DNA from 2 places in the Carboxydocella thermautotrophica DSM 16521 genome. Region 1 is predicted to be linked to the other one. Evidence: riboswitches for the same ligand, from Rfam matches in the RefSeq annotation. Region 1 holds a riboswitch; the other holds the start of a gene.
The links. A riboswitch is a leader RNA that binds a small molecule or an ion and turns the genes downstream of it on or off. The one in region 1 is predicted to bind cobalamin.

Region 1 (5,210 bases):
AGTACGGTTTGGAAGTATTAAGAAGCATTATCGGGTAGATTTAATTTTCGTCAAGACACTCATAATTTTCTTAGCGCTCTGTAAAGCTTTTTCTTCCGTTTCACATTCGCTAGCTTTTAACCTCTCAAAGTAAACACCCTCGTGCAATAACATTGTTGTCCTTGCATGTGCCTCAGCTGGTGTTTCTTGATGAACTGTATCTCCATCTATTTCAACAACTAACATTATGCCATCCTTTATTATAACAAAATAAAGTTAATTTCTGGCTGAGATCTAAATAATAAACCATCACAGTTTCTCGATGCGATATTATCTGATCTTACTCTGCCTTGGTTTGTAATATTTTTTCCTGACAGCCAAGCTTTTGCTTTATCACGCCAATTTGGATCATTGGATGCCTGAGGGTATATCAAAACTTCTTCAAAACAATGATTATTATATGGAACTCCAACTGAAAATAACTTTTCATATATTCTTTTCTGGATTTTCTCTTTTTCTTCTACTATTTGAACGTATAAGTTTAACGGTAAATACAGATAGAGAGTATAAAAATAAGTTCCGCCATTCCAATTGTCAAAATTTGTCTGTACAACTTCTAAAACCGCATGTGCAAGTATGGCTACTTCTTTAGCTGACCCTTCTAATGCAAATAATTTTGCAACAGTTGCTACCATTGACTCGGAATATTCAATAAAAGGATCACTCAAATTAATCACCTCAACAAAATGAAATAGTCTCCATAACTTTACATTATTATAACACAAAAAAGGGGGACAGAACCATGTCCTCCCCCTAAATTAATTACACAAATTACACACTTTTTACAGTCTTCTTTCGGTTCCTCTCAATGCTGATTAGCACAACCGCTGCCAGTACCAATACGGCCCCAGTCAGCTTGCTGCTATTCAGCTCCTCACCGGCCCAGAACCAGCCCAGCAATACTGCTACCACCGGATTGACATAGGCATAGGTTGACACCCAGAGGGGATCTGCATTTTTTAACAACCAGATGTAGGCGCTATAACCCACTAGCGAACCAAACAGCACCAGATAACCAAAAGCCAGCCAGGACTGCATCGTAACCTCATTCAGGTCCAACCGGCCCGCCTCTCCCAGCAAAATACTTGCCCCCAGACAGGCCAGCCCTCCGGCCAGCATTTGCATGCCAATGGCAAGCCAGGCCGAATCAGGCCAGTTAGCCTTGCGGGAGTAAATAGAGCCCCAGGCCCAGGAGATCGCCGCCAGCACCACAATTAAGTAATAGCTGTTAATCGCCCCCGAAACACTGGCCAGTGAAGGCGAAATTAGCCAGAGGATCCCAGTGAAACCGAGGATCAAGCCCAGCCATTCCAGGGGCTGCGGCCGTGGCCGTGCCCCCGTGGCCCAGGCTATTAAGGCCATCCAGAGGGGTACAGTAGCGATAATCAAGGCAGCAATACCGGAAGGCACCTGCTGTTCCCCCCACACCACGCCGCCATTACCGCCCAGAAGCAAAAGCGAGCCGACAATCACCGCATATTTCCATTGTTCTACTGTGGGTCTCGGCGCTCCACCTAACCTCGTCCAGCCGTAGAGCATGCTCTTGACACAGGCTTGCCACATCTGAGCGGGCGTGAGCTTATCCATTTTATCACCTCCAGATCGCTTGAGTTAATTATAAACTATAAAATAATGTCGCGCTTCTAATTTTTTGCTGTCTAATTAGCAAAAAAAGAAAAAGGCAGATCAACTCCGCCCTCTATAATAACCTCGCCTGGGTAGACGATAATGGGATAGCAATAAATAAAATCCTCTGCCTTTACAAGCAGAGGACTATTGGCCCACAGAAATAAGCCTTTACTCCCCCTGCCTGTCCGCGCAGGCTCAGGTCACCAACGGAATGAGCAGGTCTCCTGGCTTAAGATCATCGCTCCCTCAGCCTTCCCGGATTAACCCAGTGGCTAAATTGAGGTCGCTCCCTTTCACAGTGGCGGGACCGCGTCAGATTCGCACTGACTTCCCTTTTCAGTTCCGTTTATACGGAACCACTCATTCCTGCTATGTTTTTGTTTATCATAACACAGTTTCAGTGGAAATGCAAGTACTACCAGTCCTGGCCTATATTTTTCTTCCATTTTTGGCGAACTTAAGAGGAATTTGTCAACAAAGGGAGAATATATCTGATTATAAAAAATGTAAATGGGGTGATATTTTGGTTGACAGGGAAATTTTATCTCAACACAGCAGGTGGGTAGGTTTTGTAGGTATAATGACTGTTATTTTCGGCGTTATTTCAGCTATTGCTGGTCTCTTTGCTTTTATCGTAGGTGCAATTCTTGGAATTATTACGATAATACTGGGACTGAAACTGCGCGGTGCAAAAAAATATGCCGACCAGATCATCACTTCCGGTGGCGATTCCACTCAGTTGAACATGTTGTTTATGAACCTTAATACTTACTTTAAAATTCAAGGAGTATTAATCATTATCAATTTGATTATGATAGCCCTGGCGATTTTCTTCGGAATATTTGCCGGTGTTGCCTCAATGAACATGATGAGCCCCAATTCATTCTAGCAGTAATATAAAAATCAATCGAGTAGAAAGGGGTGATTAACCCCCGTCCTCTCACACCACCGTATGTACCGTTCGGTATACGGCGGTTCACCAAGCTTGACGAATGCGATGATAACGTTCAGTTAAACTCTTCAAGCCCTGACTATGCCAGTAGGCATTGTTCAGGGCGTTATTTAATTGTCGAGACATACGCCAGTAGCCTTTACGGGCATTAGCCATTATACATTATATGGACTACTCGCTCCGGTAGGCCCAGGGTTCGTGTTCGGCCCTTCACCAGTTTGACGTCAATACTGCTTCAGATTCCACCTCACGGAGGACACCCTGTCTTAAGCTACGGCTACTGCTACCTTCGCCGTTCGGGATTTTCACCCTATAGACAACGCCCATGCCGGGCGCACAAAAATTAGGGAGGGCAAATTTTTGCCTTCTCCCTGTCATGTACTATACAAATTTACCAGCCACGATTATACTCCCCGGCACAGGGAATGCAGACAAACTGACCATCTTTTACCCTGAGTCGGGCTTCCATCACTGATTCCCCGCACTCCGCACAGGTCCAGGACTTATAGATTCGGGCCCGCTCCGGAAATTCCAGTGGAATTTTTTGCACAGTACAAAAATCATCTTCCTGTAGCTCCAGTATAAACCGGATTCTTCCCTCCCGGTCAAGCCCCAGCTTTTCCAGTTCCTGACGCCAGCCGACGCTCTTTACCACTATTCTGATTGCTTCCCTGTTTTTCCTATTCCCTATAGTATAAACCTGTTTGCCATAATCCCGGTAAAGCAAATTTCCTTTACCTAGCGTACAGCCCGTTAATACCTGAATAGCATCCACCCCACAGGCATCATTTTCCACAATCGCTACCAGCTCCTCATCCTGAGCTCGCTCTACCCCCAGCTCTTTAAGGGCGATTTGCGCTACCCGGTAGCCCACTGCCAGGCCAGGACATTCATGGCCGTGAAACTCTACACATCTTTCCCAGGGCGTTCTCGTTCTGTCCATAACAGCTTCCCTCCATTCTGTAGAAAAATTATATACCTGTAGCTAAAATTTAGCAATAAGATGGATAGGTGGGCAGGTTTTGTCGGCATTATGTCCATTATTTTCGGCACCATTTCGGCCATCGGCGGTCTCTTTGCCTTTGCTGTGAGTGCGATTAAAAAAATACGCCGACCAGATTATAGCTTCCGGTGGCGATCAGACTCAGATGAACCTGTTGTTTATGAGCCTTACAATTTCCTTATCTTCACCGCACTGATTTTCAACTCCGGAATCTTGCAGACCGGATCAAAAGCTGCATTGGTCAGGACATTGGTTGGCGTCTCCTGATAGTGGAAAGTGAGAAATACCATGCCCGGTGGCACCAGATCGGTTACCTGCACCCGGGTTTCCACCCTACCGCGCCGGGAAGTCACTTCCACCCGGTCTCCATCCTTGATGCCAAAACGGTCTGCATCCTGTGGATGAATCTGCATCAGCTCCTCAGGCCGGATCAGATCCAGCCGGGTGCGCCGGGTCATGGAACCGGTATGGAACTGGTAGAGATTGCGGCCGGTATTGAGCAGAAGCGGATACTCAGCATCGGGTTCCTCTGCGGCCGGAATATGCTCAACGGCATGGAAGCGGCCTTTGCCGCGGGCGAATTTTTCCGCATGCAAGTAAGGAGTGCCGGGATGGCCGGGAGTAGGACAGGGCCACTGGATGCCGCCTTTCTCCAGACGGGCATAGGTGATACCGCCATAGAGGGGATTGACCAGGGCGATTTCCTCCATAATCTGCTCCGGGCCCCTGGGATAATGCCAGTCATGGCCCAGCCGCCGGGCCAGCTCCAGGATAATCTGCCAGTCCGGCCGGGCTTCCCCGGGAGGAGTGATGGCCTGGCGCACCCGCTGAATGCGCCGTTCGGTATTGGTGAAGGTGCCATCTTTTTCAGCAAAAGTTACGGCAGGCAAAACCACATGGGCCAGCCGGGCCGTTTCCGTCAGGAAAATATCCTGCACCAGCAAAAACTCCAGGTTTTCCATGGCCTTGCGTACATGGTTGACATCAGGGTCAGCCAGCATGGGGTTCTCACCCATGATATACATGGCTGCAAGCTCGCCCCTTGCAGCGGCATTCATCATCTCTGTCAGGGTCAGGCCCGGAGTAGACGGCAGCTCAGTGCGCCAGATGGTTTCAAACTTCTGCCGGTTTCCCTCCGCTTCCACCAGCTGGTAACCGGGATAGTAGTTGGGCAGGGCTCCCATGTCGCAGGCACCCTGAACATTGTTTTGCCCCCGCAAGGGATAAACACCGGTGCCGGGCCGGCCCACATTGCCGGTGAGGATGGCCAGGTTGGCGACAGCCAGTACATTCTGGGTACCGGAAGTATGCTGGGTGATGCCCATGGCATAGATGATGCAGGCCCGTTCCGCCTGGCCATAAAGGCGGGCAGCAGCCCGGATTTGTTCCGCCGGCACGCCGGTGATTTTCTCTACCCGGTCCGGCGGATATTCCTCCACTTTGCGCCGGAATTCCTCAAAGCCTTCACTGCGCTCAGCTACAAAGGCCTGATCCCAGAGGTTTTCCTGCAAAATCACATAGGCCAGACCGTTGAGCAGGGCGATATCCGTACCGGGCCGGTGCCTGAGCCAGAGGTCAGCATAGCGG
Region 2 (5,210 bases), on a different contig from region 1:
TACCTGGAGAGAATAGAGCTGCTTCGATGGTAATACTGCCTGTTCCTGTGCCAATTTCCCAAATTGTTAAACCGGGTTCCAGGTAGGACTTGGATATTATGAGCGCCCTGGTTTCGGCTTTGGTAATTGGTGGTTTACCAGTAATAAAAAGATGTTCAGGAATACCTGGAGACTGGTATGGCCAAAATTTTGAATTCTTTTGTGGAAGGTATGCTAACAAGATATCATTCTTAAAATCATCCAGATTAGCCAATTCTTCCAGATGAAAAATAACCAGCTCTTCATCTGGCAAAGTCAAGTTACGAGCCAGGATAAAATCAGCTTCTGACCAGCCGCGGAATTTAAGCTCGGTTGCCAGTTGCTGAGGTTTAATGCGTGGGTCTGTTAAAATCCCAATTTTACCTGATGAGGGTAAGGATTGCATAGCAGTGTGCAATTCCCGTCCATGAATACTAAACCACTTTACTTCTTCCCAGCTCCAGCCTAATTTAGCCAGGGCCCATTGGGCACTACTGATATTGGGGTAAACTTCAAGCTCAAATTCTGAACAATACTTTTTAATCGTGTTAAGAATACCAAAAAAACCAGGGTCGCCGGAAGCAACAATAACGATGTTTTGGTGTTGCAGATTTTTTAATTTGTTCAATACCTCTCTAAAATTCCTGTCAATTAACCATAAATCTGTTTTTTTCTCGAGGAAAGGCAATATCAAATCCAGCTGGCGCTTTCCTCCCAGAATGATGTCGGCAGTTTTAATTAAGTCTTTATATGCTGGGAAAATAAAAGCGGGATTACCAGGGCCCAAGCCCACTAACTTTATTGATGATTTTTGCTTTGTCATGTTGCTTCCCCCAATAGTAAACCGGCTTGTGAACTCCAGGCTACAGGTATGCCAGCCATATTTGTAATAATAACTTCTACCTGGGCCTCATTAAAAATATAATCTTCAGCTCTTTTTTTAGCTTCTGCTGCTATCTGCCATAAGACCTTTTCCCCGTTATGGGTTTTAAGCAGATCTATTATTTCTTCAGTGGTATTAGCAAGAAAGACTTTTCTAACTAATTCAGACGAAAACCCCAGAAGGGCAGTGTGACAGGCCAAAATCTCTTGTCTTGCATCAGCAATTTTTGAATGAGTGTAAAAAATTCCTCCTGCTAACTTAACCAATTTACCCAGGCTACCAAAAATAATAACTTTTTTAAAACCCATTCCAATGGCATGTTCCAGCATAAAACCAATAAAGTTACTGCTCAATATTATGGCATCCTCAGGAAAAGCTAAAAATTTCTCAGCGGCCTTTTGGCCTGCTCTGCCCGGCGTCAGGATTATTTCTTTGTACCCAGCTGCCCGGGCAATTTCCAGCTGAGGCAACAAGGATAGCTTAAATCGCTCTTCAGACATGGGCTCAACAATCCCGGTTGTTCCCAGTATGCTAATTCCACCAATAATCCCCAGTTTAGAATTCAATGTTTTCTCTGCCAGTTTTTCCCCTTCCGGTACATAAATAGTGATTTCTACCCCCTGCTTAATGCCAAGGGAGACCAGGGTCTTTTTAATATTATCCAGGATCATTTGTTTTGGTACAGGGTTTATGGCTGGCTCCCCTACGGCAACTTTCAATCCCGGTTTTGTTACGACGCCAACCCCTTTACCACCTTTGATAACAATATGACCCGACTCAATCAATCGTACACAAGCACCAATTATATGACCATGGGTAACATCAGGGTCATCACCTGCATCCTTAATTACTTCAGCCCAGCCAAAGTCAGTGCCAATACCACAGCTGGCAACAGGAATGTCAATCGTCTTTTGGTCTGGTAGAATTATTTTTATTTGCTGGGGATGTTTACCCGCTAGTGCCAGCAAGGCAGATACTGCAGCTGCCGTTGCGCAACTACCGGTAGTATAGCCTTTTTTCCCCGAAAAAAAGGACATATTTTTCTTCATAGTCCCTAAATCCCCTTATTATTTAGATAAGCAATTACATCATCTATTTTATTAAAAGCGTTTTCCTCTTGCTTAGATAAAACTATTAATGGTAAGCCTAACTCAAAAGCAGCTTTGGCCTTATTCTTTATCTCAGCATTATTTTCCTTAGCGACAATTACATCGGCTTTATAGGCTTGAAATAAAGCCTTGTTAAGTTTGGCAGAAAAAGGTCCCATCATGGCGATCAGGTTTTTGGGACTAATACCGTTTTTGAGGCACTTGTCAACCACTTTACTGTCGGGGATTACGCGAACAATAAATTGTTTTTCTTTTAGCGATGGGTGTTTTAATAAAAATTCCAGGTTATTGCTACCGGTTGTCAAAAAGATGTTACGACCAAAATTATTCAAGCTTGCCGCCAGTTGTTCCCAGGAATTAACTCGATGAAGCAGTTTATTATCTGGCAACAATGGCAGAGCATCACGATATTTAATGATCTCATAACCATTTCGCTGAAACCATTCCAGCAGAAAAAAAGGTGATTGAGAGAGCATAGGTCCGGAGTGATCGATAACTAACTTAATTTGATAGTTTGTCTTTAACCAGGGTAAATGCTCAAACATTTCCATTGCAGTAAAAGCATAATCGCTTCCATTAGCTAATGCCTGTTTTACTCCCAGGTCAGTAGCCGTTATTGTACAAAGGCAGTAACCGTGTTCCTTAAGTGGACGAATAAGTTTTTCCCCTGCTTTGGGCCCGGCAAAGATTACGATCATATCTCTCACGGCTCCGTTTATGAAAGATAAAAACAAAAACCCTGCCCGCTATAGGCAGGGTTAGCCTTCTTACCAACAACCTGCCTTTCCCTATCCTCCGTAGGTGAAGGCAAGTAGCAAGCAGGTCTCCTGGCTCAAGATCATCATCTGGTACGCCTTCCCGGTAATTGCCAGTGGCTAATTTGTACCAGACTCCCTTTCACAGTGGCGGGACCGCGTCAGATTTTCACTGACTTCCCTAAACTTGCTACACTTTTTTGTTGGCTTTATTATAACATTAGTCCTTTTCAATTGTCTATAAGGCAACAATAATTTTCTGAAAAATTAACACTCTCCGGCCGGAACGCCAAGATATTGGCTTACCACTTTCATGGCACAATAATCTCCGCACATAGTACAAACATCATCGCTTGAATTTAAAGGTGCTCGTTCCGAACGTATTTTTTCCGCTCTCTCCCGGTCGATTGCTACAACCATCTGTTCTTCCCAGTTTAATGATTTACGAGCCCTGGCCATGGCTAAATCCCATTCAGCCGCCCCTTTGACGCCTTTAGCCAGATCCCCTGCATGGGCGGCAATTCTGGCAGCGATTACTCCTTCCCGGACATCAGCGGCAGTGGGCAAGCGCAAATGTTCAGCAGGTGTAACATAGCATATAAAGTCAGCTCCTGCCGCCGAAGCCAGTGCGCCTCCTATAGCTGAAGTAATATGATCATAACCAGGCGCAATATCTGTAACCAGGGTTCCCAGGACAAAGTATGGGGCCTGATTGCTCAATTCTTTCTGTAACTGAATCGTAGAGTGGATATGATGTACTGGCACATGCCCGGGTCCTTCAATCATAACTTGAACCCCATACTCCCGGGCCCGGTCAACCAGTTCTCCAGCAATGATTAGGCCCTGAACCTGGGCACGATCCAAAGAATCATCTATACATCCAGGCCTAATGGCGTCACCAATACTGAGGACAACATCGTATTTTTTAGCTATTTCTAAAAGCCGATCAAACTGGGTATAGAGAGGATTTTCCGCCTGGTTGTGCAGCATCCAACCAGTTAAAAAGGCACCACCGCGACTAACTATATCCATTGTCCTTCCCTGTTTTTTCAGCCGGTTGACCACATCAAAATTCAGGGCACAATGGATAGCCATAAAATCTATCCCATCAGCAGCATGAGCCTCAATAGTAGCAAAGATATCTTCAGCTTTCATTTCGACAATACTACCGTATTTGGCGATTGCTTCTATTGCTGTTTGATAAATGGGCACAGAGCCAACAGGTAATTTGGTTTTAGCCAGGATTTCTTTCCGAATTCCATTGATATCCCCGCCAGTGCTCAAATCCATAATCGTGTCTGCACCGGCCTTTTCTGCAACCTGAAGTTTTTCCAGTTCCAGTTCCAGACTGGTGCTATCAGGGCTGGTTCCGACACTGGCATTCACCTTTGTTCTTAACCCTTTGCCGATGGCAACCGGATTACTATCTTTGCGGTTTTTGTTTTTCAATATAACAATCGTCCCTTCTGCTACTCCCTGGCGAATAAATTCAGGTGATACTTTTTCCTTTGCCGCAACATACTCCATTTCTTTGCTAATGATCCCCTGACGGGCCATTTCCAGTTGAGTCACTTCCCCTTCCTCCCTTTCTGAAGTCTATAATGATCGCCAAATCTAGCTGCTTTTTTTGCCGCTTCCACCCCTGCGTAAACGTGTTCTACAGTGGGAAAAGCAACATGTTCTGCTGGTGTAACATAACAGATAAAGTCGGCACCGGCAGCGACAGCCAATGCTCCCCCAATGGCACTGGTTAGATGATCATAACCAGGTGCAATATCAGTTACAATGGGGCCAAAAACGAAGTATGGACTATTGGAGGTCAATTTCTTCATTAAGTTAATTGTAGGATGGATATCCTGAATAGGAGTGTGACCAGGGCCTTTAACCTGGACTTGCACTCCAAAATCTCTTGCTCTTTTTACTAGATAACCTATTACAGCTAGTTCTGCTGTTTGAACTGTATCTAACGAATCATGGACACTGCCGGGACGAAAAGCATCAGCCAGGCTTAAAACTATGTCGTGTTTTTTCAGGATCTTCAATAGCTTATCATAGTGTTCGTATAATGGATTTTCCTTTTTATGCTCTAACATCCAGGCAGTTAGAAAAGTACCGCCATAACTTACAATCGGCTCTTGACGGTTTTGTTTCAAGTAAAGATCCAGGGTGAATTGATTTAAAGAACAATGAAAACCCATGAAAGAGATACCGTCTTCAGCCTGCTTTTCTATAGTTTCAAATAACTGACTCGCCGACATTTTCAGACAGGATCCATATTTTTCTCTCGCTTCGATTAATGCCTGGTAAAGAGGGAGAGTTCCGACAGGTAAAGATGTTTCCCGGATTAGATTTCGGCGAAACTCATCGCTTTGCTGAGAGGTTCCTCCACTGGACAAATCCATAATGGTATCGGCACCAGCTGCTTCTGCGCTTTTAAGTTTCTCA

Region 2: it holds a riboswitch for cobalamin, as region 1 does, so the genes downstream of both, B5D20_RS01330 (precorrin-6A/cobalt-precorrin-6A reductase) here and B5D20_RS02225 (EamA family transporter) in region 1, are expected to answer to the same signal.

Annotation. Positions count from the first base shown of each region.
Region 1 is NZ_FUXM01000003.1:102,972-108,181, reverse strand. Features, by position in the region: gene B5D20_RS13975 (hypothetical protein) at 28-225, opposite strand; gene B5D20_RS13970 (hypothetical protein) at 240-707, opposite strand; gene B5D20_RS02225 (EamA family transporter) at 811-1,626, opposite strand; cobalamin riboswitch at 1,866-2,047, opposite strand; gene B5D20_RS02220 (DUF5362 family protein) at 2,192-2,557, shown strand; gene B5D20_RS14185 (hypothetical protein) at 2,645-2,776, opposite strand; gene B5D20_RS02215 (FmdE family protein) at 3,012-3,563, opposite strand; gene fdhF (formate dehydrogenase subunit alpha) at 3,791-5,210, opposite strand, start outside.
Region 2 is NZ_FUXM01000002.1:78,685-83,894, reverse strand. Features, by position in the region: gene cbiE (precorrin-6y C5,15-methyltransferase (decarboxylating) subunit CbiE) at 1-841, opposite strand, end outside; gene cbiD (cobalt-precorrin-5B (C(1))-methyltransferase CbiD) at 838-1,950, opposite strand; gene B5D20_RS01330 (precorrin-6A/cobalt-precorrin-6A reductase) at 1,956-2,708, opposite strand; cobalamin riboswitch at 2,811-2,971, opposite strand; gene bzaB (B12 lower ligand biosynthesis ThiC-like protein BzaB) at 3,033-4,337, opposite strand; gene thiC (phosphomethylpyrimidine synthase ThiC) at 4,334-5,210, opposite strand, start outside.